4 regions of the Wenzhouxiangella sp. XN24 genome follow, and region 1 is predicted to be linked to each of the others. Evidence: predicted binding sites of a transcription regulator. Region 1 holds the regulator's gene; each other region holds the start of a gene.
The links. The regulator sigma-54, encoded in region 1, starts transcription at its own class of promoters, with help from an activator protein. The targets are predictions, from matches to a motif close to TGGCANGNTNCNTGCTT.

Region 1 (7,359 bases):
GGCGCGGTCAGCAGTTCGTAGATCGCCCGGCTCGAAGTGGCGCCCCGCAGGGCGGTCGCCAGCGTGCGGTCGGCAAACGCGGTCGCCACCAGCGAGACTTCCTCGTGATGGCAGCCGGCATTGTCCGCCGGCGCAGGCACGAGCAGGCCGAAGATCAGGTCGACGGGTTCGCGGTCGGGCATGTCGAAATCCACCGGGCGCGACAGCTTCAGGAAAGCCCCGATCGGCTCTTCGAGATCGGGCAGCCGTCCATGGGGGATCGCGATGCCGTTCTCGATGGCCGTGCAACCGAGTTTTTCCCGCTTGATGAGGCTCTGGAACACATCGCCCTGGTCGATATCGGTCGCGGAGGACAGCAGTTCGCTGAGCACGTCCAGCGCGTGTTTCTTGCTGCGGGCTTCGACGTTGCAGAGCACGCGGCCGGGCAGCAGGAGGGATTGGAAGGTCATGGGGGCACCGGGGTGGAGGGGGCGTGGACTCAGGCGCTGCGCGGGCGCCCGGCCCCGTTGTGGTGATCCGTCAGCTTGTCCTTGTGGCGACGAACCTGGCGGTCGAGGCGGTCGATCATGCCGTCGATCGCGGCATACATGTCTTCTTCCACCGCGGCCGCATGCAGGGTGTCGCCCGCGACGCGCAGCGTGGCTTCGGCCTGGTGACGGAGCTTCTCGACGGTGAGGACGCAATGGACATCGATCAGGTTGTCAAAATGCCGGACGACCTTGTCCATCTTGCTATGCACGTAATCGCGCAACGGCTCGGTGATATCGACGTGGTGACCGGTCAAGTTGATCTGCATGATGGACTCCTTCGGAGTGTTGGAACCGTCCTGGACGGCGGCTCTTGTTTCAATCCTATTCTAGTGGCTGGCTTGCTACGCTGGCTAGGGAGGGTTTTTCGCCGTGGAAAGCGGTTTTCGACCTAGCGGATGGTCACGCGCCGGCGTTCGTTCGATGACGGAAATCCCATGGATTCCCGATACTTGGCGACTGTGCGGCGCGCCACTTCGATACCTTCCTGCACGAGTGCACGGGTGAGGGCGCTGTCGGACAGGGGCTTGGCGGGGTCCTCTTCGGCAATGAGCTTGCGGATCCGGGCACGGATGGCCGTGGACGAAATGCTCTCCCCGTCGCTGCCGGATACCTGGCTGGAGAAGAAGTACCTGAATTCGTAGACCCCCCGCGGCGTATGCATATATTTGCCGGTCGTGGCGCGGGACACGGTCGATTCGTGCAGCTCGAGCGCGTCGGCGATCTCGCGCAGCACCAGGGGCCGCATGCCTTCCTCGCCACGTTCGAGGAATTGTTCCTGGTGGGAGACGATGGCGCGCGCCACGCGGATGAGCGTCTCGTTGCGGATTTCCAGGCTCTTCACCAGCCAGCGGGCTTCCTGCAGCTGGGTCCGCAGCGTCGAATACTCGCCCCCCCGGCCCAGGCTGCCCGCATAGGCTGCGTTCACCCGGAGCCGGGGGGCGATGGCCGGGTTGACGTCGACCCGCCAGCCCGACTCGTCGCGCCGCACAAAAACGTCCGGGACGATGTACTCCGGCGGACGGGTGTCGGCCGCGCCGCCGGGGCGCGGGTTGAGCGAGCGCAGCAAGGCCACTGCATGTTCGAGCTGTTCCACGCTGCACCCAAGGCGCCGGCGTATGGTTGCGTAATCCTGCTCACCGAGCTCCACGAGGCATTCGGAGGCCAGGCGGCGCACCAGTTCCAGGTCCGGGGTGTCCGGTGCGAACGGCGCGAGCTGCAGCAACAGGCACTCCGAGAGGTCGCGCGCGCCGACGCCGAGCGGGTCGAAGCGTTGCACACAGGCCAGCACGCGCTCGACCTCGTCCACGTCGGTGACCAGTTCGGGCGCGAGATTGGTGCAGATGTCCTCGAGGCTTTCCGTCAGGTAACCGTCGTCGTCGATCGCATCGACCAGCATCGTGGCGATGTATTTCCGGTCGCCCTCGGGGAAGGCGACATCCAGCTGTGCGATCAGGTGGTCGCGCAGGGAGCTGCCGCTGACGTCAGCGTAATCCCGCTGGTCTTCGCCGTCGCCGCGACCCTGCCCCGAGCCGCTGTAACCCGAGCCGAAATCCGACACGTCGGCGTAGGACACATCGTCATCGAACCGTTCCGGCGTGTCCGTGCCGCTCTCGGCGGACTGCGCCGCAGGCGTTTCCCGCAATGCATCCGAGGGCGTTTTCTGCTCGCCCTTGGCCGGGGCCAGTTCCAGGCCGTCGTCCATCTCGAGCATGACATTCTTCTCGAGCGCCTCGCGGAGTTCGGCCTGCAGATCGAGCACCGGCAGCTGCAGCAGCCGGATGGCCATCTGCAGCTGGGGCGTGAGCGTCAGCTGCTGGCCGAGTTTGAGTTGTAGCGATTGCTTCATCATCGAACGGTCATCACAGGCGGAAGTGCTCGCCGAGGTAGACCTCGCGAACCTGCCGGTTGGCCAGTATCTCATCTGCAGTGCCGGACGCGATGACCTCGCCGGCGTTGAGGATGAAAGCGCGGCCGCAAATACCGAGTGTTTCCCGCACGTTATGATCCGTGATCAGCACACCGATGCCCCGGTCGCGCAGCTGCCCGATGATGCGCTGGATGTCGATGACGGAGATCGGGTCGACGCCGGCGAACGGCTCGTCCAGCAGGATGAAAGCGGGCTCGGCGGCCAGCGCGCGGGCAATCTCGACCCGGCGGCGCTCACCCCCGGAAAGGCTCAGGCCCTTGCCGTCGCGGATATGGCCGATATTGAGTTCCTCGAGCAGCTCTTCCAGTGCCTGTCGCCGACCGAGCGTGTCGAGGTCCTTGCGTGTCTGGAGCACGCCGAGCACGTTCTGTTCCACCGTCAGCCCACGAAACACCGAGGCCTCCTGGGGCAGGTAGCCGACGCCGAGGCGCGCCCGGCGATGCATCGGCAAGGCCGTGAGTTCGGTGTCGTCGAGCAGGATGCGGCCGCTGTCGCAGGGCACGAGCCCGACGATCATGTAAAACGCCGTGGTCTTCCCGGCGCCATTCGGCCCGAGCAGTCCCACCACCTCGCCGCTCGAGATGGACAGCGACAGGTCGCGCACCACCTGCCGCGAGCGATAGCGCTTGGAGATGCCCTCGGCGCGCAGCGTTCTCATGGCGCACTCGTCCCGTCGGGCGGCGGTTCGTCGGGCGGCGGTTCGTCGGGATCCCCGGACGCCTCGCCGGGAACATCGTCGCCCGGCGTTTCCTCCGCGTCGCCCGGCGGCGTGATGATGATCCGGACGCGTTCGCTGCCTTCATCGTCGGCGCTGGCGATGAGCCGGTCTTCGGCGATGCGGTAGAGCAATCGGCCACCGCTGACTTCGCGCAGGCCGTCCCGCAACGCCGCCTGCCCCGACAGCTCCAGGATGCCTTCGGAGAGGTCGTAGGTGATGCGATTGGCCGTACCCCGCACCACCCGCGGCTCAGGCTCGGGCAGCGTTCGCGTGAAGCGTGCCGGCGCGCCTTCGGCGGTGGCCGCAGCGAGACGATGATCTATGAAGCTCGCCGTGGCGCGCTCCGATTCGATTTCGCCCATCGGGCTGCTGATACGGACGTCGCCGCGGAACAGCCAGCTGCCGTCGGAAAAGTCGAGATCGCGCGATTCCGCGACGTCGGCCGAGATCACCATGTCGCCCTGCTGAATGCGCACTTGCTGGAATACCAGGCGCTCGTTGCGGCGATCGAAGTCCGACGAGGCCGCTTCGAGATTGATTTCCTCCTGCTGGGCGAGCGCGGCAGGCACGCCGAACACCGCCAGCGCGGCTGCCAGCGTTGCCGCGAGGGCGCCCGCGGGCGTCGGCGCGATGGGCCGGCGGCGGGAATCAGGGGAGGAAGCGACCATGGACCTCGGATTGTAACTGCAGCCGCTCCTCCAGCAAGTAAGCGACCATGCCGACGGCCGTGACCTGCTGCGGCCCGACCGTCAGTTCCACCGGGGCGTCGGTGCGCGCGATGTTGGCGGGGATGTCGATCCGCAGCCGCTCGGTGGTCAGCGATGTCGAGTCGTGGTCGCTGGACTCGCTGAGCACATTGACGCCGCCGAAGAGCTGCAGCTGGTCCTGGTCCGCGGACAGCACGCCTTCCGGCGCGGTCAGCAGCCACGGATTCGGGGAGTAGACGTTGTACTCCACCCGGACGTCGTTCAGCAGGGTCGGTCCGTCGAGAGAACGCTGACGGATTTCCTGCGCGATCAGGCGGTACTGCGGCAGGCCGTCAGGGCCCGCAGTCGTTATCTGCGCTTCGGTCATGTAGAAGCCGTCGCCGGCCGGAGTCTCCTCGATCTGGGCGGGCGCCTCCGTGAAGCGCTGGTTGAGCCACCATGCACCCATGGCCAGGCCGGCGAGCAGCACGAACCAGATCCGTCCGCCGCCGCGCACCTCAGCGCGCCCCGAGCAGGAATTCGCAGAACTCCCGCACGGCGCCGCGGCCGCCCGGCTGCGTCGCGACCCAGGTGCTGGCGGCGCGCACCTCGGCGTGCGCATCCGCAACGGAGCCCGGCAGCCCGACCATGCGCATGGCGCCGAGATCCGGCGTGTCATCGCCGAGATAGGCGGTATGCAGCGGCTCGATACCGAGCTCATCGAGCAGTTGCGACAGGACCGTTCCCTTGTCTTCGCGGCCCTGGATGACGCGCGTCACGCCCAGTTCCGCCATGCGCTGGTCGACTGCGGGCGAGGCGCGGCCGGAAATGATGGCGACCTCGATGCCGGCGCGCAGCAGGCCCTTGACGCCGACACCGTCGCGCACGCTGAAGGCCTTGTACTCGACGCCGTCGCTGCCGATCCAGATCCGCCCGTCCGTGAATACGCCGTCGACATCGAACACCACGAGGCGGATCCCGGCGGCGATTGCGTGCGGTGCGGCCATCACATCACGCCTGCCTGGAGCAGGTCATGCACGTTGAAGGCGCCGACCAGCCGGTCGTCGTCATCCACCACCAGCAGGGCGGTGATCGCGTAGGTCTCCATCAGGCGGACCGCCTCGGCCGCCAGCATGTCGCCGTGCACCGTCTTCACGTTGCGGGTCATCACGGCCTCGATGGGCGTGGTCGTCAGTTCCCGCCGGGTGTCCAGCGTGCGGCGCAGGTCGCCGTCGGTGTAGATGCCGAGGACGCGGTCCTCCCCGTCCACCACGGCGGTCATGCCGAGCCCCTTGCTCGAGACTTCGAACAGGCCCTCCGAAACCATCAGGCCGGGCGCAACCCGCGGCACGCGATCACCCGTGCGCATGATGTCCCGCACGTGGAGCAACAGGCGCCGTCCGAGCTGGCCGCCGGGATGCGAGAAGGCGAAGTCCTCGCGAGTGAAGCCCCGGCTGTGCAGCAGGGCGACGGCGAGGGCATCGCCCATGGCGAGGGTGGCGGTCGTGCTCGCGGTGGGCGCGAGGTTGAGGGGGCAGGCCTCTTTCGCCACCCCGACATCGAGGTGGGCGTCCGCGGCACCGGCCAGCGTCGAATCGGGCCGCCCCGTCATGGCGATCAGCGGCACGCCCAGGCGCTTGATCAGGGGCAGGATGGTGAGGATCTCGGGGGTCTCGCCCGAATTGGAGATGGCGAGCACGACATCCGTCGCCGTGATCATGCCGAGGTCCCCGTGACTGGCTTCGCCCGGGTGGACGAAAAACGCCGGCGTGCCGGTGCTGGCGAGGGTCGCCGCGATCTTGCCCGCCACGTGGCCCGACTTGCCCATGCCGGTCACGACCACCCGCCCGGGGCAGGCGAGGCAATGGCGACACGCCGCGAGAAACGCATCCCCGACGCGTTCCCGCAGCGCGAGCACGGCGTCGGCCTCGATGTCGAGCACTTCCCTTGCGAGCCGCCGCAATGCTTCGTCGTCCGGCCTGCCGTCGTCCTGCATCGGGTTCACCTTGTGAGGATCCACACGTGGTAAGAGATGAACGCGCCCACGAGCATGGCGCCTTCGATCCGGCCTATGCGGCTGTTACCCCCGAAATTGTATGTCATCAGGAACAGCGCGAGCGTCATGCCGATCATGACCGGCAGGTGCATGGTCAGCAGTTCCCGGTCGAACACCGCGGGATGGATGATTCCGGCCACGCCCACCACGGCGAGGCTGTTGAACAGGTTGGAGCCGATGATATTGCCGATGGCCATGTCGTGCTCGCCCTTGAACGCGCTGACGAGCGATACCGCGAGTTCCGGCAGGCTGGTGCCGATCGCCACGACCGTCAGGCCGATGACCAGTTCCGAGACGCCGAAGGTGACCGCCAGGTTCTGTGCGCCCCAGACGAGCAGGTTGGCCCCGGCGAGCAGGGTCAGCAGGCCGACGACGAGCCAGACGATCGCCTTGCGCATCGGGACGTCGCCGGGGATTTCCGAAGCGTAGTCGAGCGCGATCGGGTCGGATTCTCCGGAGCGGCTGCCGATCACCACCAGCCAGTAGAGCACCAGCACCAGCGTGATCAGCAGCAGGGTGCCTTCGACCCGCCCGAGGCGGAGATTGATGAAGGTCATGGTGAGGATGAGCGTGACGGCGAGCAGGGTGGGCATCTCGCGGCGCAGCGTCACCGAGCGCACCGAGATGGGCATGACCAGCGCGGTCATGCCCAGGACGAGGCCGATATTCGCGATATTCGAGCCGATCGCGTTGCCGGCCGCCAGCGCGGGATCGCCGCGCAGCGAGGCCGCGACCGAGACGAAGATCTCGGGGCCGCTGGTCGCCATCCCGACCAGCGTGAGCCCGATCAGCAGGGGCGACAGGCCCATGTTGCGCGCGGTGCTTGCGGCGCCCACGACGAAACGGTCGGCACCCCACATCAACAACACGAAACCGGCGAGCGTCGCGACGGAATAGGTCAACATGGGGTGGCAGGGTCCGGGCGGGTGGCAGACGGGCTTGGCGGAACATGATACACGGCGGCGATTCCTTGCCCAGCCTCGCCGCCCGGTCGCTCGCGCGGCGATGTCACGCGCGCCGCCATCCGGTAAACTCGCAACCTCGTCGGCCGGGCGACCCGTCCCGGCGCCAAGCGGAAAAAAGATGAATACCGAAGATATCGCAAGCCTGATCCGGCAGGGCCTCGCCGTGACCACCGTCGAGGTCGAGTCGGAGGACAACACCCATTTCGCCGCCCTGGTCGTCTCCGAGGATTTCGACGGCCTGCGCCCCCTGCAGCGGCACCAGCTGGTGTACCGGGCCCTGGGCGACAAGATGGGCGGCGAGATCCACGCATTGTCGATCCGCGCGCTGACGCCGGCGGAACTCGCCGCCGGCGCCTGAGCCGGGGCACGCATGGACAAGCTGCTGGTCGGGGGCGGGCGCCGGCTGGAGGGCGAGATCCGCGTCTCCGGCGCCAAGAATGCGGCGCTTCCCATCCTCGCCGCGACCCTGCTGGCGGA
Region 2 (7,359 bases), on a different contig from region 1:
GTCGAGGCGTGCGTCCCCGTGGAGCATCGTGAACAGGGGGCCGTGCCGCACCTGCGCGTGACGTCGCCAGCCGGCCCGGTAGGCATGGTCGAGGTGCTCGAAGGCCAGCTCGCGATCCCCACGGAGGCTCGCGATGGCCGCCCGGTAATAAGAGACCATCGCCGGCATGCCGGTCTGCCGCGCGTAGATCGCGAGGCGCCGTTCCGCCTCCGCAAGGGTCAGTTCGGCGGCCTCATGCTCGCCGGCGAGTTGCCTGGCCCGCGCCAGGTGCAGCGCGTGCCAGTGGCCGAACATCTTGTCCCAGGGGTTGTGCAGCCGTTCCGAATCCAGCCCGGCCAGCGATTCGTACTCGCGGATGGCGGTCGCCGCATCGCCCTGCAACAGCGCCGCGAACGCGCGGTACGCCGGCATTTTCACGTGCCCGGGGTAGCGTTCGTCGTAGCTGCGAACGCACGTCACCGCGCCTTCGACGTCGCCCTGGAAATAGTGCCAGGCGAGCAGGCTGTCGAGTTGTCCCAGCGGGTCCGCGGCCTTGGCCAGCCCTTCTTCGATCCAGGGCAGGCTCCGGTCGAACTCGCCGAGCTCGAGGAGCGCCCAGCCGAGTTGCGTGCGCACCAGGCTGTGCTGGTTGCCGTGCTCGATGCCCAGTTCGTACCAGTGCACCGCTTCCCGGTGGGCGCCGGCCACGTATTTGAGGCCGGCCATCGTCCACACGGTGTTCAGGTCATGGCTGCCGAGCTCCATTTCCATCGCGCGCCGCAGCCATCGCTCGGCCTCGCTGAACTCACCCAGCTGCGTGAGGATCGCCGCGTGGTTGTGGATCAGGCCAGCGTTGAGGGGGTCTTTCTGCAAGGCCCGGCGGGTCAGTTCGGCGGCCTCGCGGTTGTTACCCTGCGCATAGAGGGTGCGGCCGTGCATGCCGAGCGCGCCCGCGTTGTTGGGGTCGAGCTGGTGCGCGCGGCCGAACGCCTGGATCGCGTCGTCCATTCGTTGCTCGCCGAAGGCCAGCAGGCCGCGCGCATGCCAGGCGGGAGAAGACGCGGGGTCCAATTCCAGCGCCCGGGCGATGGATGCCTCGATTTCGTCGCGGGCCTCGGCCATGGGCCGGTCGGCGTAAATGGTCGCCAGCGCCACGGTGGTGGCGAGGTCCGCGTGGCCGCGCGCGAACTGTGGATCGAGCTCCACGGCCTTGCGAAGCTGCAGCACCGCGCGCTGCAGGCTCTCCACCGTCAGCTTGCGCTGCAGGTGCTTGCCGAGAAGATAGGCGTCCATCGCCTCGGGCGAGGTCTCCTGGCCGACGGGCGTGATGCCGCCGAGGATCCCGGCGAGGCGCGGCTCCAGCGCGGCCCCCACGTCCAGCGCCACCTGTTCCTGGATGGCGAAGACATCCGCGAAGGGGCGCTCATAGACGCGGCTGAAAAGATGAAAACCGTTGCGCACATCGATCAGCTGCGCCGTGATGCGCACCTGCTCGTCCTGGCGGCGCACGCTGCCCTCGAGCACGTAGCTCACGCCGAGCGTCCGGCCGATATCGCGCACATCGCGGTTGACGCCCTTGAAGGCGAACGACGAGGTGCGCGCCACGACCGCCAGTGCGTCGATCGCGACCAGGCGATTGAGCAGCTCCTCTGTGAGCCCGTCGCTGAAATATTCCAGCTCGGAATCGTCGCTGAAGTTGGCGAAGGGCAGTACCGCGAGGCCGTTTTCCGCCAGGGGCACCGCTGCGGTTGGCGGGTCGGCCTCGGGCAGCCGGGCTGCGATCACCCAGGCTGCGATGGCCGCGACCAGGGCGAGCGCGACGGCTGCGGCCTGCCAGGGCCGCAGGCGGCCGGGTCGAGTCGCAGCAGGCGCAGGCACGGCGAGGCCGGATCCGGCGTTCGCGCCCGGGCCGTCGACCTCGGTTGGCAGTGTCTGGGTCTCGAGCGGTGGTAGTGTCTCGAGCGGGTGCGGTCCCTCGGGGGCAGGCTGAGCCTCGAGCGGTTCCGGGCCCTCGACCGCAGGCTGAGCCTCGAGCGGTTGCGGGGCTTCGAGCAGGCGGTAACCACGCCGGGACAGGGTCTCGATGTACCGTGGTTCTCTCGGGTTATCGCCCAGGGCCTGGCGCAGATCGGAGATGCAGCGGGACAGCGTTTCGTCCGATACGATGAGGCCCGACCAGACTTCCTTCATCAGCTCTTCGCGGCTGAACACCTTGCCCGGCCGCGCGGCCAGGACCGAGAGCAGCGCCATGGCGCGCGGCCCGATGCGCTGCGTGCCGTGCGGCGCGAGCACGGTCCCGTCTGCGGGCGCCACCTCGCAATCCCCCAGCCGAAACCGATCGCCTCCCACCATGCCGGCATTTTATGCCGAGCACAGCCTCACGCAAAACGCGGTTCCTCGCCTGGACCGGGACCGCCCCGCCCCGGCGTGTCGGACTGGTCCAGCCCGTCGCCGAACAATCCTGGACACTCGATCGCGGGCTTGACCGGCACCAGTTCGATGCGCCCCGAATAGGCCGCGACCCTCAGTCTCTGGCCGGGCTTCAGCCCGAGCGCCTCGCGCGCCTGTTGCGGAATCCTGATGTCGAAACCGGAAGTGATGACGACGGTGTGCATGATGACCCTCCTGGTTCGTGTCGCGTCGGCTGACAGGTGCAGTATCCGTTGTCAGCATTCCCCGGCCCATCCGCCCAATTCCGGTAATTCATCGAGAAACCGAGGACCGGAGTGCCTTTCGGCCGCACAGGTCTGACCCTGGCACGAAACGGCAATTTCCCCGTCACCAACCCGTCACGCGCGCGCCTTAGGGTGCGCGGCAGGCTCATGTTGCGGGTTTGCCATGTTCGCCACGGCCGCTACTCATTACCCCGTCTCACCGGAAAGACTGCCGCCGCTCGACCGGACCGCCGGTTCGTATCGACTGCGCTTCGGTCGCACGCCGGCCGATCTCGAGCGCGTGCAGCGATTGCGTTTCGAGGTGTTCAATCGCGAGCTCGGGGAAGGGCTCGAGGCTAACTGGGCCACCGGCCTGGATGCCGATCCGTGGGACGAGCTCTTCCATCACATCGTCATCGAGCACGTGTCCAGCGGCGCTGTGGTCGGCAGTTACCGCTTACAGACGGGCACGATGGCGGAGGGCTACGCCGGCTTTTACGCCGAGGCGGAGTTCGACTTGTGTCGGCTGCCGCGGACCATGCTGCGCGATGCCGTTGAGATCGGCCGCGCCTGCGTCGCTGCAGAGCATCGCAACGGCCGGGTCATCAACCTGCTGTGGCGCGGCATTGCGGCGTACCTGCTGTGGAACGGCCATCGCTACCTGTTCGGCTGTTGCTCGCTGCCGACGCGCGACGCCGTGACCGGCATGAGCGTGTGGCAGCAGCTGAAACGCGAGGGCTTCGTCAGCCGCGATTACTCGGTCGCGCCGCAAAGCGGCATGAGTTGCGACATCCCCGGCTGGCCGCGGCGCCCGCCGGGACGCAACGAACTGCCGCCGCTGTTCCAGAGCTACCTCAAGCTCGGCGCGGAAGTGTGCGGTCCGCCGGCCATCGATGCCGCGTTCGGCACGATCGATTTCCTGGTGCTGCTCGATCTCGAGCGCCTCGCGCCGCGCACGCGCACGATGTTCTTTCGTGACCTGCCGGTGCCCGCCCTGCCGCAAAGCGCATGAAAAAGGGCCCGTGCCTCGCAGCACGGACCCTGGTCCCGTGAAATCGGGAAGTCGCGTCGGTTGGAGGCCGACCGCTTCCTGGCGGTCCGTCCCGGTCCCGACCGGTGCCTCCCGATCTCGCCCGCCGGCTAGCTGACTAGCTGCGTTCCTCGAGCTGGGTACGGACGCGTTCGGCGAGTTCCGGGTCGGATCCCATCACCGTGGCGATCTGGTTGTATTCCTCGACCGTCAACCCCGCGGTCTCGACTGCGTCGATCATCTCGGCTTGCGCTTCCTGCTGGAGTTTCTGCGCCTGCTCCATGTCTTCCGCAGCCTCGAGTTCGACCGCGGCGGCTTCGCGAATCACGCTGATTTCCGCCAGGGCGTCCACGAACTTGTCGAGTTTCTCGCTGCTCACGTCCGGCGCCGACGCCTGCGGGGAGGTGTCCTGCTGGTAGTCCTGCGCGAAGGCGGGCGCTGCGCTGAGGGCGGCGCCGAGTCCGATGGCTGCGGCGAGGGCGACAGCCTGGGTGCTGCGATGTTTCATAAATGCTCCTTTCATGGTTGGTCACTGGAGAGGAGCAAGGGTCGTGCCAGTTCCCGGGAGGCGCTCTGCGCAGGGGCTCACGCGGATCGGCAAAGCCACGCAGCACGCCCGGCGTGTCAACCTGGCACGGATCGCGGCCCATGCGCCGAAACGCTACACGCCCTCGTCGAGCCGTCGATACAGCGTGCGCCGGCCGATCCCCAGCAGTTCCGCGGCGCGCCGCTTGTTGCCGCCGACACGATCCAGCACCCAGCGGATATAGCGGCGCTCCAGGGCCGCCAGCGGAACCGGCTCGTTGCCTTCGAGCAGCGGGAAAGCGCCATCGTGCAGCGCATCACTCGCCGACAGGGCGCCGCTCGCGGGGTCGTGCGCGGGTCCGTCGGCCAGGCCGTTCACGGGGTCGCGCCTGGGCTCGTCGGCGAGGGCGCTCGACGGGCGTCGCCGGCGTATGCGTTCCGGCAGATGCGCGGGCCGCAACTCCCGTCCGTCGCAGAATGCCGTGGCCCGCTCCAGTGCATTGGCAAGCTCGCGCACGTTACCCGGGAACGGGTAGGCGTTGAGCAGCGCCAGCGACGCCTCGGTGAGTGTCGGCGCCGGGCGGCCGGCGAGCGCCGCGAACCGCGCCACGAACCGCGCGGCAAGAAGGTCGACGTCATCGCCGCGGTCGCGCAGCGGGGGCACCACGAGCGGAAAGGTCTCGAGACGAAAGAACAGGTCCTTGCGGAAGCGCCCCGCGGCGACCTCCGCCTCCAGGTTGCGGTTGGTCGCGGCAACCAGGCGCACGTCGACACGGATCTCGCGGTCGGCCCCGAGGGGACGGATGCTCCCGTTTTCGAGCACCCGCAACAGCTTGGCTTGCGTATCCAGCGGCATCTCGCCGATCTCGTCGAGCAGCAGCGTGCCGCCATCGGCCTCGACGAACAGCCCGGCACGTTGCTGTACGGCGCCGGTGAACGCGCCCTTCGCGTGGCCGAATAGTTCGCTCTCCATCAGCTCCGCCGGCATCGCCGCACAGTTCACCGGCACGAACGGCTCGTCGGCGCGGCGACTCTCGGCATGCAGCGCACGGGCGACGAGCTCCTTGCCGACGCCGCTTTCTCCGGTGATCACCACGGGGCCGTTGAGCGGGGCGATCTGCCGGATGGCGGCGAACAGGTGGCGCATGGGGGCGCTGCGCCCGATCATGCCGTGGAAATCGCCGTCGGCCAGCAGGCTGCGGAATCGTGACAGCTGTAGCCGCAAGGCACGCGCCTCCAGGACGCGCGCTACGGCCAGGCGCAGGTGGTCGAGGCGCAGCGGCTTGGTGAGGAAATCGTCGGCGCCGGCCTTGAGGGCGGCCACGGCCTGCTCGACGGTGCCGAACGCGGTGATCATGATGAATCCGGGCGGCGCCTCCATGCTCCGACAATGCTCGAGCAACTCGCGTCCGCTGTCGCCGGGCAGGCGCAGGTCGCTGACCACCAGGTCCGGCCGGCCGCTCGCGATGAGCTTGCGGGCGGCCGCACAGTCGGCCGCCGTGTCGAGTCGGTATCCGGCATCCTCGAGTTCGTTGCGCAGCAGTTCGCGCAGCCCTGCATCATCCTCGACGACGAGAATGCGCGCCGGCATTTCCTCATGCGTTTTCATCGGCTGTCTCCCGCGGCAGGGTCAGGGTGAAACGGGCGCCCCCCAGCACATCGTCGTCGAGGCCGAGGTGGCCGTCGTGATCTTCGGCGGCCGCGCTGGCGACGCTGAGTCCCAGCCCGGTGCCCTGGCCGACCGGCTTGGTCGTGTAGAAGGGATCGAAGACCAGGTCCCTGGATTCCGCGGGGACGCCCGGGCCGTCGTCCGCCACGTGGATGCGTACGTGCTGCGCGTCCGCGTCAGCGGAAATCCGCAGCCGCGTGCGGGCCGCCTGGGCGGCGTTGTCCACCAGGTTGCGCAACGCCTGCTCGATGCGCAGCGGGTCGGCCGCTATGCGGATCCGCGGGTCACAGTCCACCTCGATCTCGACGCCCTCCGGGGACAGCGCCCGTGCATCGGCGGCGAGCCGGTGCAGCAGGTCGGAGAGATCCAGGGTAACGCGGTTCAGCGGGTTGCTGCGGCCGAAGTCCATCAGCTGGCGGATCGTCTTTTCGATGCGCAGGGCGTTGTCGCCGATATCCTCCAGCGCGGCTCGCTGGGTGTCGTCCATCGCGGGCCGGCGCAGCAATTGTTGCGTACGGCCGTACAGGGTGGACAGCGGGGAGCCCAGCTCGTGCGCGATGCCGCCGGCGAGCCGGCCGATGGCCGCCATCTTCTCTGCGCGGTGCAGGCGCTCGCGGAGCAGTTGCTCGGTTTCGCGGCGGCGCTCGATCTCGCGCTGCGAAGCGGTGATGCCGTCGAGCATGCGGTTGATGCCGCGCGCCAGGTCGCGGAATTCCGCAGCGCCCGCAATCGCCAGGCGGTGCTCCAGGTCGCCCTCCCGGATGCGGCGCATGCCGCCTTCCAGCCGGATCAGGTGGCGCCCGATGCCGAAATGGTGGCCGAGGACGATCACCCCGGTGAGCAGCAGCCCGGCCAGTCCGATCGCCAGCAGCGCGATGGCGCGCGCGCGGTCGAGGTAGGCCTGCACCGCGCTGCTGTGGCGGGTGACCTGCAGCAGGCCGGCAATGCGCCCGCCTTCGTCGGTGAGCGGCTGAAACACCGACTCGAGCGTCTCCTCGCCGAGGTCGGCGGAGCCCTCCTGGCGCTCGCGTTGCCCGGCGAGCTCGACGGCTTCCGCGGTGGGCACGGCGGCGCGGCGCCGGCCGATGCCCGCGACCTGCTGCCCCTGCCGGCCATAGACATGGACGGCGTAGACCTGGTCCATGCCGATGGTCGACTCGATGGTTTCCTGGATCAGTCCCGGGCGATCTGCGGCGAGGGCCCGGCTGAGCGGCAGGCGCAGGGTCCGCGCGATCAGCTCGAGGTCTTCCTGCATGCGCGTGCTGTAGCGTTCCTCGAGGCCGCGCAGGGTGGCCCAGCCGATCAAGGCGGTCGCCAGCAGGCAGGGCAGGACGACCAGTGCGACGGTTGCGGTGCGAAGATTAGGGAAGCCCACGAGACTCCGAATGTGGCTGAACGGATGGGTAATTATTGCACATGTGCGAAATTGGCCCCCTGGAGCGGGTTGCGCTTGCGGCGGCCGGGCCTCGCTGTCACGATGCCGCCGTGAGTGTTGCGCCGCC
Region 3 (7,359 bases), on a different contig from region 1:
TGGCCTTCGAGGACCCAAAGCCAAATTTCCTCGCCCTGTTTCAGCAGGTCAGTGATTCTTCGATGAATCCGCGCGTTCGAGGTTTCCCCGGACCGGGAATGTATGAAATCTCCAACCCTCGGACCAAAGTGGGTCGTGCTGGCCACCAGGAGCGGCGCACCAGCTGCGAGCAGAATTAAACCGGGGGCACCTCGGAGCCTAAACGGTAGGTCAAAGCTGGCCTCGCCGAGAACATCAAGATACCAGAACCCTATATGAACGAACCCAAACTCTTTGTGGCTAGGCACTTGTCTGCACCCGCATCTGTCGAAATGACTTACCCTCCTTAGGCTCGGAACGAAGCCGCCCCATGATTTTCTGGTACGTTGCCAGGGCCAATTCAAAGTAGGTTTGCTCTGCCCCCTTGGGCTTCGCCGCGATGGCAACGTGCCACATGAAGTGAGGAGTCCATTTGTTTGGAATCACCTCCGCCAGCCCCCTTTGCAATCGCCCAAACTCGGCTGCACTGTATTGGTACTCTCTAGCGGTAACATAGAGCAAATTGTAATGTGGCAGCACTCGGGTGTTCTCGAGGGGATCTTCCTCAAATACTCCACACCGATTCCCATCAGCGCGCTTGACATAGTAGATCGGTGCCACCGGAATTTTGGCGAACACGCATGCGGCGCCGATTGCATGCATTGCGGGTCCGATTAGCATCGATTCCTTCGCTGGGTCCAATCCTGCATTAGCTGCATATAGCCCATATGAGCTTATTCGACGAGCTAATACATTGGCCTCGAGAATCGGCAAAATCGTTAGTGCTAGTTCACGAGCTGTGGCCATTTCGTCTGTGCACTCCTTTCATCATCTAGGGGCATTGATAAGAGCGGCGTTGTTCCAGGCCTACCTTCCGACCCGTGGCCGTTCACGCTGAATCGCGGTCATCCATCGCCCTTCATGTAAGAACTCGACGTGCGACCACCAGGGCTGCGGGCAAGAACCATCGATGTGGAAGCGACTTTCTTTCCCTCTGTTCCAGCTTTCTCTGCGCCTGGTCTTCACCCATTCCTCGACGGACTGGAATGTCTCATTGCCGTGCATGACCACGTGCTTATCTGCAGTACCTTGGAAGATGCCGAGGAACATGTATCCGGGCAAGTCCGGTCCACTCCAGTGATGGCGGATGATGCAGGGAGAGGGCAATCTATCCAACGCCAGCAGCTTCACCGTGGAGTAGTAGCTGGCCTCAACGTGGTCCGATACGCTCGGATCGCCAATCGCCCTCAGGAACTCGGCTCTGTACCCGGGTCCAAGTTCATCGATCTGCTTCAGGGTCCAGTGCCCGTAAAGCCAGGACGCCATTTCTGACGCGATCGGGTATACGGTAGTGCCCATCATGTTGAGCGCTTGCCTTGCCTCGTCAGGGCTTACGCCGCCCTCCTTCCATCGTTCGATTCGCTGTTCGCTTCCTGCAAACCATTCAGGTCCTAAACACATCACCTGGATCCTCCGTGAATAACAAACCAGTTGGCATCTCTATGGCCGGCGTACTCGCTTGTGCCGGTGGCCGGCAGTGATCACGGTCCCGCCTTTTTCGACGAGATAGCAGGACAGCTTGTCGCCGAATCGTCGGATGGGCTCTCGGCCATATGCCCGCTCCAAGCGACGTTTTGCTTGTTTGTCGAAGTACCGGATTGTGCATCCCCTGTTATCTGGAATCTCGGCGCCGAATTGGAAGAGCCAGTCGACCATGAGACGGGGAATCGCTCTTTGCTGAGCTCTCGAATGAGCGTGCTCGCTAAGCATTGCTAGCCCTCCTTTGTACGGTCCGCCCGCGTCCGCGCAGTGACTGGAAGGTGGCCTCGATGTCGGCGATTAGCTCCTCTGTGTAATGAAGTTCGTTCGGATAAAACTCATCGCACATGGTTTCCTTGTACTCTTCGATGCTTTCGACCCCGAGCCAACCTATCACCGCAGCCAAGAGCTCATCCTCGCCGCAGAACTTCATTGAAGCTCGGGGTTGGTTCAGAACAATTGCGTAAGGCAAGACCCTGTAAGTGACGAATTGCAGTATTGCGTTGAGGAGGTGGTCACGCGGTACTCGCTTCTCTTTACAGAGGGAATCGATCTCATCCACCAGCTCTGATGGGAGAGTGATCGTTACCTGCTTCCAAACCTGATCGAACAACGATGCACTGGCACGGAGATACTTTTCCCCGGCAACATCGTTGCCCCAGTCTTGAGACCGAATCTCGGCCAGTTCAGCTGGCAACACCTTCGCCAAATAGGTATCCCGCCGCAGCCCAACAAGATTGATAAGCCGATCGAACAGGTCCCAATGAAGCGAGTACAACTTGACAGTGATCTTTTTCATGGCTGCTCCAATCCGTTCGCCGACATTATTACGCCATTTGGCGTGTTCTGGCAAGTCTTATCCGCGACAGGAGCAATTGGCCACCCAAGTTCGGACGGTTCGGCCCCTTTTTCGGGCGCTCTCGGACCGACCTCCTGCCAGGTTCGGGCGGGCCAGTCGGGCGGCGTCGCTAAGCCCTTGAGCGGCATGCACCAGGGGACCCACGATCCCCTGGTTTCTGGCGGCAGGTTCGGACGGCGTTTCGGAACCCGGTTCGGGCGAGAGAATCCGGCTGATGCCGCCGGTGGAAAACCCCTTACCTTTCTTCTAATTATCTAACAAAAACAAGCACTTGTACCCGGTGCTCATAATCCCTTGGTTCCAGGTTCGAGTCCTGGCGGGCCCACCAAGCTTTTCAACGGGTTGGGGTTTTATGCCGGGAGGCGAAGGGATTGGAATCCCTTGGTTTGGGGCATAGCCCGAGCGGGGACCCTGGGACGCTGGGACCGTTCCAAAAGAAAAGCCCCGCAACAGGAGGGGCTCTCCGGGACCATGGCGGGCTATTAGGCCTTCTTGCGTCTACTCGCGAAACCCATGCCAATCAGTCCAACGCCCAAGAGTGCGAAGGTACCCGGCTCTGGAACTGTGGCGACCGATAGCGATCCGGCGTTTCGAGATTCGGCGTAGGTTGGGTCGCAGGGATCAGTCAACCCTGACTCAACACAGTAATAACTACGCGCGGACTCGCCGAACGTCGGCCCAACAAAAAACCGCATTTGATAATTCCCGCCGACGACATAGGTGGGCCCCCGCACCTGCATGCTAAACCCAGTGAGATTGCCCAAGGCATCCGTGGTTGCGGCACTTCTGTGCAAGAAATAGTCACTACTGGAATCGTCTACTGTCGTCAGTCCATCAGAAATCGTCCAATCGAGGACGGGCACGTTGGCCCCACCGAGGTTTGGTGCTAAATCGACAGTAAACCTTGCAGAAATTCCTGTAACGCCTGTGGGCATCCTTGGCCCGAAGAAAGTAAATGGCGCGCCTTCATATACATAGGTAATTGGGGCAGCGTTTACCGCCATAGGCGACAACAAGACCGCGAGTACGCCGAGACAACAAATCCCTTTTCGGTTCATTCGACCATTCCTTTTTGTTGCGCCATGGACTAATGGGCATTGATAAGTGCAAATTCCTTGCCATAGAAGTCGATTTACTTGAAAACAATACGTTACGCGATCGCTTGATCCCATATGCGGGCTGTTGGAACCACAAATGTAAAATCTTTCGACGCGACATCGCTGTTTGTAAAAGGTCTAGTGTTGCCGGCTTGATCAGAACATGAACTACGTGTGCCGGATCAACCTGAAAGGCCAGTCATGATCCTCATGGACTCTTTGGGATTACGGCGAGAGGTGAAGGGATTGGAATCCCTTGGTGTGAGGCGCAGGCGCTAGGGACGCTCACCCAACGAGCCGCCACAATGCCACTATCTCCGGGTTGCTTTCGTCACCTTGTCTCGCACGAAACAACCAAGTCCTGTTGAAAGGCCCAAGTTCTAATTTCCAGTTGGCTGTTTAGGAACCGAGCGCGCCGGATTTCACCCGTCCGCTCCATCTTGAGACCCGGCATTGGCCAAATGCTCTCGGTTCGAGTTAGTGGTCCGGCCAGTTCAGAACTCAACGCGTCTTTCTACTAAGCGGAACGCTTAGTGCGATCTCCAGCTGCTCTGTTGCTCCCCCTTTCATGCATGGTCGGCCCAAGGGATACGATCAATCTTCGCTTGTCGATGATCTTTACATGGCGCGATGCAGCACCGCTATATAGGGTCTCGAACAACCACATAACGTTCTGTTTTAATTAGATAGCCCTCGATTGGCCCCAATATTGCATAATTTGTTTTTGGAAGCCTCGGAGCACCGTTGGCTAATTGGAAGGGATTCACGATGAAAACAATGGTTGTGGGATTATTGGCTTTAGGATTCGCGGCGTCGTCTGTTCGGGCTGCGCCGTTGCTGTTTGAGGACTTCGAAGTTCAGGGACAGATCACCAACTCGATAACCCTCGCTGGCGTGACCTCGACGTTCACCGACGATTTCAACTTCGGACTCAACGATGGTCGGGCGTCACTGGCTGATGGCTCGGTTGAAGCTGAGTCAGCGTTTGCTGGCACCAGCGCCTTTGCCGGGTTCGATTCGTTCAACCTGGTTGGTGTTTCAGAAGCGACAGGAGGCGCAGAAGCGCGGACTAGCTCAGGCTGGCTCATTAGCTTTGTTGCAGCTACTCCGCTGCAGCTACTCTTTGACTGGGATATTACCAATGCCAGTTTGTCTTTTGGCGTTACTCGAAACGGTGAATTCATCGGGGATCTGCTCGATAGCGTGCTGTTCCAGACCGGTGATATCGCAGCTATCGACGTGGGTGGCGTCACTTTCCCACCATTTGGTATCCAACAGTTCAGTTGGACCGCTACAGCGGTTCCAGAGCCCAGCACCCTCGCCCTCCTCGGCCTGGGCTTGGTCGGCATGGGCGTGCGCAGACGCATCAAGGCCAGCTAAACAGCGAAGTGCCCAATCAAGAAAGCCACCTCGGGGATGCTCGGGGTGGCTTTTTCTTTGGGATGCCTGGCGGTGGCGACCATGCTGTCATGGGCTTAGGCGGGTTATGGCGGGAGGCGAAGGGATTGGAATCCCCTTTGACCGTACCCCTTGAACCAAGCCGGCCTTGATGTGGGAAATTGAGCATATCAGGCGGCTTCGCGGGCAAACACTGCCGGGGGCTTTCTGCCCAGAGAGCGATGCGGTCTGACGTGGTTGTAATGGGTGCGCCAGTCTTCGATCGTCGCACGAGCATCCGCCAGCGTGGCGAACCAGTGCAGGTCCAGGCAGTACTTACGGAACTTGGCGTTGAAGCTCTCGACGAAGGCGTTCTGGGTCGGTTTGCCGGGCTGGATGAAGTGCAGCTTGACCCCACGCTCTTTTGCCCAGAAGAACATGGCTTTGCTGGTCAGCTCAGGACCGTTGTCCATGACGATCTGCCTGGCCAGGGGGCGGGATCGAGCTAACTGATCCAGTTCTCGAGCCAGGCGCTCGCCGCCGATTGAGAAGTCGACGATCTGTAGTACGCACTCACGGCTGAAGTCATCGACGACGTTAAACACGCGGAACCGTCGGCCATTGGCCAGCTGGTCCGAGACGAAGTCCACGGACCAGCGCTCGTTGATGCGACTCGGCAGCGCTAACGGAACCCGAGGGCGCGTGAGCTTCTTGCGGCGCTTCGTGCGGACCTGCAGGCCCTCTTCTCGATATACCCGATAGGTCCGCTTCGGGTTCACCACCAGGCCCTCCGTCTTGAGCATGTCATGCAGTGTCGGATAGCCATAACGTGGATAGCGTTCGGCCAGCGTCTTCAGACGTGTCCTTAGCGCGGCATCGTCCCGGCCCTTGAGCGGGCTCCAGGCCGCCGAGCGGCTAAAGCCGACCAGGCGGCAGGCGCGGCGTTCACTAAAGCGGCGACTCTTCAGGTGATCCACGGCCCGGCGCCGCTGCGCAGCCGTCACCATTTTCCCTGGACCAACTCCTTCAACGCTGCCTTGTCGAGCTCCGCTTCGGCCAGCAGGCGCTTCAGCTTGCTGTTCTCGGCTTGCAGATCTCGCAGCCGCCGGGCCTCGGACACCTCCATGCCCCCGTACTTGGCTTTCCAGCGGTAGATCGTGTTCTCGGCGATGCCATGTCGCCGCGACAGATCCTTGGCCGGCGCACCCGCCTCGTGCTCCTTCAGGATGGCAATGATCTTCTCTTCGCTGTAGCGCTTGCGTTTCATCTCGGGACCTCCCTACGGTCAAAATACCGGGAAATCCCACATCACGCATGGCTCGGATTACGGGGGTACGGTCAAACCAGCACGGCTGATCTCACGACGGTTTCCATTTTCATCTCCACAACGAATCCATGTCAACAATCTTGGCAATAATACGTTTTGTGTTTTGCCAATGATGGAACTGTGTAGCAGTTTTCCCGTCGATAGGCCCAGATCGGCCCGTTCGGACGATTCTCGGACGCGTTCGGACCGACCTCGGCTTAGGTTCGGGCGGGTCAGCGGGGAGACACCGCTAAGCCTTTGAGCAGGATGGACCAAGGGACTGGTCATCCCTTGGTTTCTGGGCCCGGGTTCGGGCGGCAGTTCGGAAGCTGGTTCGGACGAGTCAGCGGGTCAATGAAGGGACCGAAAATCCCCTTACATTTCTTCCTTTTTCTCGTTTAAATTCAATCCCTTCCAGATTCTCATAATCCCTTGGTTCCAGGTTCGAGTCCTGGCGGGCCCACCATGAAAATCATGGGGTTAGGTGGGTTATGGCGGGAGGTGAAGGGATCGGAATCCCTTGGTGTGGGGCATAGGTGACGACGGACCCTCATCCCAGCTGCGTCATTGAGGATTCTGCCAACCGACAATGCCGGGAGAAGCGTCGGACGGGCAAGGCTCGTGACGCCTGCACGAACAGAAGTGAATACTTGCAGGCAAAGAAAAGCCCGACACCAGGCCGGGCTACGAGACGGGCTGGTCGTCTCTTACACGTTCTGGCCTCGCCTGCTGAAACCTAGACCAGCCAAACCAAGGCCAAGCAATGCAAGCGTGCCTGGTTCAGGGACTCTGACAGTTCCAATGTAAGTTGCAGTCGAAACGACGGAATCACCGCTCGACGCACTAAGACTACGCGCGAGTATTGGGTCAAGTCCGTCTATCTGCGATCCAAGCGCATTTCCTGTCGCTGAATCAATACCAGTTGAAAAAATCGCTGCCCCCCCGAAAGAATCAACCACTATGCCGAACGTGAAGTTGATCGCGGATGAGTTGGGTTGAAACTGCCGCGGATCGCCCGTCCTTAGTTCTGTTTCATCCCAAGTCACTCCACCAAAACGCACTGTTATCGAATCGATCCAGTACACAGTCGTTTCAAAATTGAACGGGTCTTCATAGAGATCACCGAACACATCTGGCTGCCACATTTGCCCCGTGGAATCGTC
Region 4 (7,359 bases), on a different contig from region 1:
CCTGATCTCGGCCTGCTCTGCGCGGGCCGCCTGCAAGCCGCGCTCGCGGGCGGCATCCTCGTCGCGCTGCGGATCCGCACTCGCCACCGACTGGGGCTCTCCGGCGGCCGGCGCCTTCGTCTCCACGGTGACGCGCACCGAGGCGGACGACAGGGGTCGATCGCTGAAGACCACGACCCCGCGGTCGTCCACGGTCCGATAGACCTCGTTCGCCAGCGCCGGCGTGGCAAGCAGCGCGGCCAGCAGCATGATGGAGAGGAATCTCATGTCGGTTGACTCCCTAGAGCGCCTTCTCGTCGGTCTCGCCGGTGCGGATCCGGATCGCCTGTTCGAGCTCGTAGACGAAAATCTTGCCGTCACCGATCTTGCCGGTACGGGCCGTGTTGACGATGGTCTCGATGACGCGCTCCAGCGTGTCGTCGGCCACCGCCAGCTCGAGTTTCACCTTGGGCAGGAAATCCACCACGTATTCGGCGCCTCGATAAAGCTCAGTGTGGCCCTTCTGGCGCCCGAAACCCTTGACCTCGGTCACAGTAATGCCCTGCACGCCGACCTCCGCAAGCGCCTCGCGGACGTCGTCCAGCTTGAAAGGCTTGATGATCGCAGAAACCATTTTCATTTCGCTTCTCCGGATTCTGGCCATGCGATCGGCATGGCGGCTGGGGCCGGCGGGCGCGATCAGTGCTGCCGGGCCCGGCCTGCGGGCAGTCTAGCATTGCGCCGGCATGACTGTGGAGACCGCAAAAGAAGCGGCCGGAGACGGTTTTCCCGCCCCCGGCCGCCAGGCGACGCTCACGGCGTCGCGTCAGCATTCCGGCATCAATCGCCGGACTTGGTGAACTCCGGATAGGCCTCGAGGCCGCACTCGTGCAGGTCTACGCCCTCGTATTCCTCCTGCTCCGAGACCCGGATACCCATCACCGTCTTCAGGACGAACCACACCAGCAGGCTGGCGAAGAACACCCAGGAGAAGATGACGGCCAGGCCGATGAGCTGCCCGCTCAGCGTGGCGTCCCCGTTGGACAACAGCACGGCGAGCACGCCCCAGATGCCGGCGGTGCCGTGGACCGAGATGGCCCCCACCGGGTCGTCGATGCGCAGTTTGCGATCCAGCATGACGATGGAGCCGACCACCAGCAGGCCGCCGACGAGACCGATGAAGATCGCCAGCAGCGGCGAGGGCGACAGCGGATCCGCCGTGATCGACACGAGCCCGGCGAGCGCGCCGTTCAGCGCCATCGTCAGGTCGGCCTTGCCGAACCACAGCTTGGCGAGGATCAGCGCCCCGACGAGACCGGCCGCCGCAGCCAGGTTGGTGTTGGTGAACACCAGGGCCACGTTGTTGGCGGAGCCCACGTCGGACACCTTGAGCTCGGAGCCGCCGTTGAAGCCGAACCAGCCCATCCACAGGATGAAGGTGCCGAGCGTCGCCAGGGGCAGGTTGGCGCCGGGAATCGCGTGAACCTCTCCCTTGGCGCCGTATTTGCCCTTGCGCGCGCCGAGCACCAGGACCCCTGCGAGCGCCGCAGCCGCACCGGCAAGGTGCACGATGCCTGAGCCCGCGTAGTCGGAGTAGCCGAAGGTCTCGCCGAGGAAGCCGCCGCCCCAGGTCCAGTAGCCCTGCACCGGGTAGATGACGGCCGTCATCACCACGGCGAAGCCGAGGAAGGCCCACAGCTTCATCCGCTCCGCGACCGCGCCCGAGACGATGGACATGGCGGTCGCCACGAACACCACCTGGAAGAAGAAGTCCGAGAGGTTGGAGTAGTAGGGCGCGTCATCCCCGCCTGCCACGACGTCGGCCACGGCGTTGTCGGCCGTGCCCAGCATGCCGAAGCCCGGGAAGATCCCCGTGCCGTCGCCGTACATGATCCCGTAGCCGGCCAGCATGTACATGATGCAGGCGATCGAATACAGGCCCACGTTCTTGGTCAGGATCTCCGCCGTGTTCTTGGCGCGGACGAGGCCGGCCTCGAGCATGGTGAAGCCGGCGGCCATCCACATGACCAGCACGCCCGACATCAGGAAGTAGAAGGTGTCCAGCGCATAGCTGAGTTCCATGAGTTTTTCCACGTTCTTTCCCCCTGCTCAGACGGCTTCAGGGCCGGTTTCGCCCGTGCGAATCCGGATCACCTGTTCCAGCGGCATGATGAAGATCTTGCCGTCGCCGATCTTCCCGGTACGGGCCGTATTGCTGATGACCTCGACGACCTGCTCGAGAAGGTCGTCGTCGATGGCGACTTCGACTTTCATCTTCGGCAGGAAATCGACGACGTACTCGGCGCCCCGATAGAGCTCCGTGTGGCCGCGCTGCCGGCCGAAGCCTTTCACCTCGGTCACGGTGACGCCCTTGACGCCCACGTCGGCGAGCGCCTGGCGGACGTCATCCAGCTTGAACGGCTTGATGATTGCGGTGACGAGTTTCATGCCGCTCACCGCAGGTCGAAGGACTTGCCGATGGAGAACACCAGCGAAGTCTCGCTCGAGCCCGTAGCCGACAGGTCGCTGTCACTGAAGATAGCGGCGACGCCGAGATCGAAGCCGGACACCTCGGCGCCGTAGCCGAGCTCGACGTAATCGCCGTCGAAGTCCTGCGACCAGGTGCCGTAGGTGCCGTAGAAACCCTCGTACTCGACCGTGCCGGCGACGAAGGTGTAATCGAGCTCGGGGCCGTCGAAGTTGTCGTAGGTGCCGACGGTGTACTCCAGGCTGAAGAAGCTGTAGCCGGCCGTCAGGTTGATCTCCTGGTAGGAATCGTCGAAGTCGTCGGTGTAGAAGTAGCCGGTGTAACCGATGCCGTAGCTGAAGTCGCCGACCGAGCCGCCGAAACCGCCGTACAAGTCGTACTCCATTCCCTGGCCGACGTCGGCGCCCCAGGTTCCGGCATAGAAGCCGCTCTCGTGCTCGTAATCGAGCCCGGCGTAGGCTGAGGCGTCGCTTTGCTTGACGCCGCGGAATATGTAGTCGGACATCATGCCGACGTTCGCGCTAAAATCTCCGGCGACTGCGGTTGAACTGGCCGCCAGGCCCAGGGCGACGAGCAGGTAACGGGATCGACCCATGTTTTTATCCTCCGAGTGAATTGCAGAATCCGGGCCGCTGAGCCTCGGTTTATTGTGCATAGCACGATGCGTGCCAGCCTCGTGCAAACAAGCACTTAGGTATTTTTCTGCCGCTGGAGGGCTCGTCTGCGCACCGTCATGGCGCATAGCAGCATCGCTGACTGCCCCATCCGGGGGCGTGAGGAAGGCCGATGGACAACAAAACGCTGAATATCGATGAACTCGCCCGCCGGCTGGCGGATGCGCTGCCGGGCGGGCTGAAGACCCTGCGCGAAGACGCCGAGCAGAACTTCCGCGCGGTCCTGCAGGCGGGCCTGTCGCGGCTGGACCTGGTGACGCGGGAGGAATTCGACGTGCAGGCCGCGGTGCTGAAGCGCACGCGGGAAAAAGTCGAATCGCTGTCCGCGCGGCTGGCGGCGCTGGAAGAGACGCGCCAGGAGGATTAGCCGGTCGTCCCGGGGTCCGGATCCGGAAAAGCCCTCAGGCGTGCAGCGTCGCCTCGAGGTCGAGCACCGGCTCTTCGCCGATGATCTCGGCGGACACCATGGCGCCCGCTGGAATCTCCACCCAGTCGCCCGGACCCATCAGCCGCGACCGGCCGTCGATCACGATCCGCATCTGCCCGGAGAACACCGCCTCGATCCTCGTTTCGCAGGGACAGTAGGCATCGAAGATCGTGCCCGGCGCCAACAGGCGCGTGGCGACCCAGTACCCCTGGGCCTCGAGTCTCGCCTGCAGATTGCTGATCGGGTTCATGCGTTCGGCGGGTGCATCGAGCAAAGCGGTGGAACGATTCTATGCCAGCGTGGCGAGAAAGGCAGCAGGCGAGATGCCCTGCTCCAGTGCCTCGACGAGCGCGGAACCGACGATCACGCCCGGGACGACCTGGCCGAGATCCGCCACCTGCGCCGCGCTGCGAATGCCGAAGCCGGCGCACACCGGCACCGGGGAGGCCGCCACGACCCGCCCGAGGTATGCCTTGAGATCGCCGTCGGCCGCCTTCTTCCCCCCGGTGATGCCCGTGACGTTCACCGCGTAGAGGAAGCCGCGGCTCGCCTGCGCCGCGGCCGCGACCCGTTCCGGAGGCGTCACCGGGCTGACCAGGTGGATCAGGGCGAGGCCACGCGCCGCGAGCGCGGCATCCAGCGGCCCGCTCTCGTCGAGCGGCAGGTCCGGGACGATGAAGCCGGCGACGCCGCTGTCGATGGCCCGCGCGGCAAGCCGCTCATACCCCATCGCCAGCAGCGGGTTGAGGTAGCTCATGAGCACCACCGGCGCCGCCGGCGGCGGATCCATCGCGGCGATCTCGTCGAGAATCCACGAGAGGGTCACGCCCTGGGCGATCGCACCCTGGCTGGCGCGCTGGATGGTGAGCCCATCCGCCATGGGGTCGGTGAACGGCACGCCGACCTCGACCACGTCGGCGGCCCCGGCGAGTTCCGCGAGCGTGGTGCGGAACAATGCCTTGTCCGGGTAGCCCGCCGTCATGAAGGCGACCAGCGCCGTGCGGCCGTCCTCACCCGCGGCACGGATCGCGGCGCTGATGCGCTCGTGCGGGATCATTGCGCGGCCCTCTGCTTCGGAAAGCGCGCCAGCGTCGGCATGTCCTTGTCGCCCCGGCCCGAGAGGCCGAGCAGGATCCGCTTTCCCGGGTTCGCGCGCGCCCAGCGCCGGGCGCCGGCGAAGGCATGGGCCGTTTCCAGCGCCGGCAGGATCCCCTCGAGCTCGCAACACTCGTCGAGCGCGGCGAGCGACTCCGTGTCGTCGGCGTACTCGTAGCGCACCCGGCCGATGGTGGCGAGAAAAGCATGCTCCGGCCCGACCCCGGGGTAATCGAGGCCGGCGGACACGCTGTCGGTCTCGTAGACCTGGCCGTCGTCGTCGGACAGCAGCAGGGAGTAGGTGCCGTGCAGGACGCCGGGGCGGCCGAAACTGATGGTGGCCGCGTTCTCGCCGAGCGCGGTGCCGTGGCCGCCCGCCTCGACACCGATGATTTCCACGGAGGGATCGCCGAGGAAGCCGTGGAACAGCCCGATGGCGTTGCTGCCGCCGCCGACGCAGGCGACGACCATGTCGGGCAGCCCCCCGGCCCGCTCGATGACCTGCGCGCGCGCCTCGCGGCCGATCACCGCCTGCAGTTCGCGGACGAGGTAGGGATAGGGATGCGGACCGACCACCGAACCGAGCAGGTAGTAGGTTCCCTCGGGATCGGAGACCCAGTCGCGCAGCGCCTCGTCGATCGCCGCCCGCAGCGTCCGGTCGCCGCTCGTGACGGGCACGACTTCCGCGCCGAGCCGCCGCATGCGGTCCACGTTCAGCGCCTGGCGTTCGCAGTCGATCTCGCCCATGTAGACGACGCAGGGCAGGCCGATGCGCGCGCAGGCCGCCGCCGATGCGACGCCGTGCTGCCCCGCCCCGGTCTCGGCGACGATACGTTTCGCGCCGAGCATCTTGGCGAGCATCGCCTGGCCGAGCGCGTTGTTGATCTTGTGCGCACCAGTGTGCGCGAGATCCTCGCGCTTCAGCCACAGCTCGGCGCCCCACGCGGCCGACAGCCGCGGCGCGAAAGTGAGCCCCGTGGGCCGGCCGACCCAGTCGCGCAGCTCGGCGCCGAGGCACCCCTGGAACTCGGCCGAATGCAGGTGTTGCGCAATCCCCTCCTGCAACCGGTCCAGGGCGGGCACCAGCGTCTCCGGAACGTAACGCCCGCCCCAGGGACCGAAACGCCCGCGGGCGTCGGGCAGGCGGCCGTCGAGCAGCGCCTCGAGATCGGACGGCGCGGCTTCGGCCTGGCTGGCGGTGCGATTCATGTGCTGTGCTCCTGTAACGAATGGTGGCCGCGCGCCGCGGCGACGAAGGCTGCGACCCGGGCGGGATCCTTGATGCCCGGGGCCGATTCGACCCCGCTGGAGACGTCCACACCCCATGGCCGGACCTGCTCCAGCGCCGCCGCGACGTTGTCGGGCCGCAGGCCGCCCGCGAGAATGACCTGCGTACCGCGCGCCAGTCCGGCGGCCGTCTGCCAGTCGGCGACCTGCCCGGCGCCGCTGTCGGGGCCCTCGAACAACAGCAGTTCCGGCAACAGGTCCGGCAGCGGTGCGCCGGAGCGGAACACGGGGACCGCCTCCGCTCCGCCGAGGTCGACGCCCGGCAGGTCCACCGCGTCGCTCTGGACCCAGTCGGCGGGAAATTCCTGCAGCACTTTCGCAATGAAGCCCGGCGGCGGATGGCGGAACACCGCCACCCTGCGAATCCCCGACGGCAGCCCGGCGGCCAGCGCGCGCGCGGCGGCGGGCGTGACCTGGCGAGGTGACGGCGAAAAAACGAAGCCGGCTGCATCCGCGCCGGCACTCGCGACTGCGGCGACGCCCTCGGCCGTGGTCAGGCCGCAAATCTTGACGAACACATTCATCCCGTTTTCTCCATGTGGACCTGCCGGCCTGCCGCAATCATCGCGGCGGCGAGTTTCGCAGGCGCCGCCGCCCGCATCAGTGCCGTACCCACCAGCGCCACCGCATACCCGAGCGCCGCCGCAGCCGCGGCGTCGTCCGCCGTGTGGAGTCCGCTCTCGGCGACAGCGGGGACCCCGGGCGGCAGGCAGGACGCGAGTCGGCCCAGGCGCGCCGGATCGACCGCCAGGGTGCGCAGGTCGCGGCTGTTGACGCCGACGAGGCGCGGCGCGCCGTCCGTATCGCCCGACACTCGGTTCGCCGCGCGCTCGAGGTCGGCTTCATCGAAGGCTTCGAGCAACACGAACAGGCCTTGTTCGGCCGCCGCGGCAAGCAGCTCGTCCAGTTGATCGTCCGTGAGCATCGCCACGATCAGCAGGACGCCGCCCGCGCCGGCCTCGCGCGCCTCGAGCACCTGCCACGGGTCCACCAGGAAATCCTTGCGCATCACCGGAACCTGGCGCGGCGCCGCCGCCACCGCGGCCGCGGCGAGATCGTCGAGGCTGCCGCTGAAACGCGCCGGCTCGGTCAGGACAGAAATGGCGGCCGCGCCCGTCGCGGCATAGTCCGCCGCCCGTTCCGGCACATCGGCATCGAGCGCCAATGCACCCTCCGCCGGGGAGTTGCGCTTGATCTCCGCGATCAGGTCGAAGCCGGCCAGCCGCAGGGGCGGCGGCGGCGGCGTTTCGGCGCAGGCGGCGAGCAGGGCCGCCTCGCTGCGCCGCGCGCGCGCCGCGCCGACACGCTCCGCGGAATGGCCTGCCATCTGCGCGAGAAAACTCATGCGGCCGGCGCCCCGGCCCGTCCTGCGAGCGCCGCGAGCAGGGCGCCCCCCCGGCCGTCCGCCA

Region 2: the regulator sigma-54 is predicted to act here: its motif matches at 4,204-4,220, upstream of G6032_RS11855 (DUF4168 domain-containing protein).
Region 3: the regulator sigma-54 is predicted to act here: its motif matches at 4,212-4,228, upstream of G6032_RS07290 (PEP-CTERM sorting domain-containing protein).
Region 4: the regulator sigma-54 is predicted to act here: its motif matches at 3,122-3,138, upstream of G6032_RS13515 (TorF family putative porin).

What each region holds. Positions count from the first base shown of each region.
Region 1 covers NZ_JAAMFG010000021.1:202,595-209,953, forward strand. The annotation lists gene G6032_RS02305 (PTS sugar transporter subunit IIA) at 1-449, opposite strand, end outside; gene raiA (ribosome-associated translation inhibitor RaiA) at 479-796, opposite strand; gene G6032_RS02315 (RNA polymerase factor sigma-54) at 919-2,379, opposite strand; gene lptB (LPS export ABC transporter ATP-binding protein) at 2,390-3,115, opposite strand; gene G6032_RS02325 (LptA/OstA family protein) at 3,112-3,843, opposite strand; gene lptC (LPS export ABC transporter periplasmic protein LptC) at 3,824-4,378, opposite strand; gene G6032_RS02335 (HAD-IIIA family hydrolase) at 4,380-4,868, opposite strand; gene G6032_RS02340 (KpsF/GutQ family sugar-phosphate isomerase) at 4,868-5,857, opposite strand; gene G6032_RS02345 (calcium/sodium antiporter) at 5,863-6,822, opposite strand; gene G6032_RS02350 (BolA family protein) at 7,001-7,240, shown strand; gene murA (UDP-N-acetylglucosamine 1-carboxyvinyltransferase) at 7,253-7,359, shown strand, end outside.
Region 2 covers NZ_JAAMFG010000035.1:194,082-201,440, forward strand. The annotation lists gene G6032_RS11840 (winged helix-turn-helix domain-containing protein) at 1-2,292, opposite strand, end outside; gene G6032_RS11845 (AbrB/MazE/SpoVT family DNA-binding domain-containing protein) at 2,358-2,594, opposite strand; gene G6032_RS11850 (GNAT family N-acyltransferase) at 2,818-3,645, shown strand; gene G6032_RS11855 (DUF4168 domain-containing protein) at 3,782-4,171, opposite strand; gene G6032_RS11860 (sigma-54 dependent transcriptional regulator) at 4,325-5,797, opposite strand; gene G6032_RS15725 (HAMP domain-containing sensor histidine kinase) at 5,784-7,232, opposite strand.
Region 3 covers NZ_JAAMFG010000030.1:229,623-236,981, forward strand. The annotation lists gene G6032_RS07270 (hypothetical protein) at 280-681, opposite strand; gene G6032_RS07275 (hypothetical protein) at 886-1,479, opposite strand; gene G6032_RS07280 (hypothetical protein) at 1,781-2,356, opposite strand; gene G6032_RS07290 (PEP-CTERM sorting domain-containing protein) at 4,282-4,893, shown strand; one part of gene G6032_RS07295 (IS3 family transposase) at 5,082-5,902, opposite strand; one part of gene G6032_RS07295 (IS3 family transposase) at 5,902-6,157, opposite strand; gene G6032_RS15485 (PEP-CTERM sorting domain-containing protein) at 6,904-7,359, opposite strand, start outside.
Region 4 covers NZ_JAAMFG010000036.1:304,242-311,600, forward strand. The annotation lists gene G6032_RS13495 (DUF4124 domain-containing protein) at 1-267, opposite strand, end outside; gene glnK (P-II family nitrogen regulator) at 281-619, opposite strand; gene G6032_RS13505 (ammonium transporter) at 820-2,061, opposite strand; gene G6032_RS13510 (P-II family nitrogen regulator) at 2,089-2,427, opposite strand; gene G6032_RS13515 (TorF family putative porin) at 2,433-3,062, opposite strand; gene G6032_RS13520 (accessory factor UbiK family protein) at 3,254-3,508, shown strand; gene G6032_RS13525 (hypothetical protein) at 3,543-3,818, opposite strand; gene trpA (tryptophan synthase subunit alpha) at 3,858-4,625, opposite strand; gene trpB (tryptophan synthase subunit beta) at 4,622-5,872, opposite strand; gene G6032_RS13540 (phosphoribosylanthranilate isomerase) at 5,869-6,474, opposite strand; gene G6032_RS13545 (indole-3-glycerol-phosphate synthase) at 6,471-7,295, opposite strand; gene trpD (anthranilate phosphoribosyltransferase) at 7,292-7,359, opposite strand, start outside.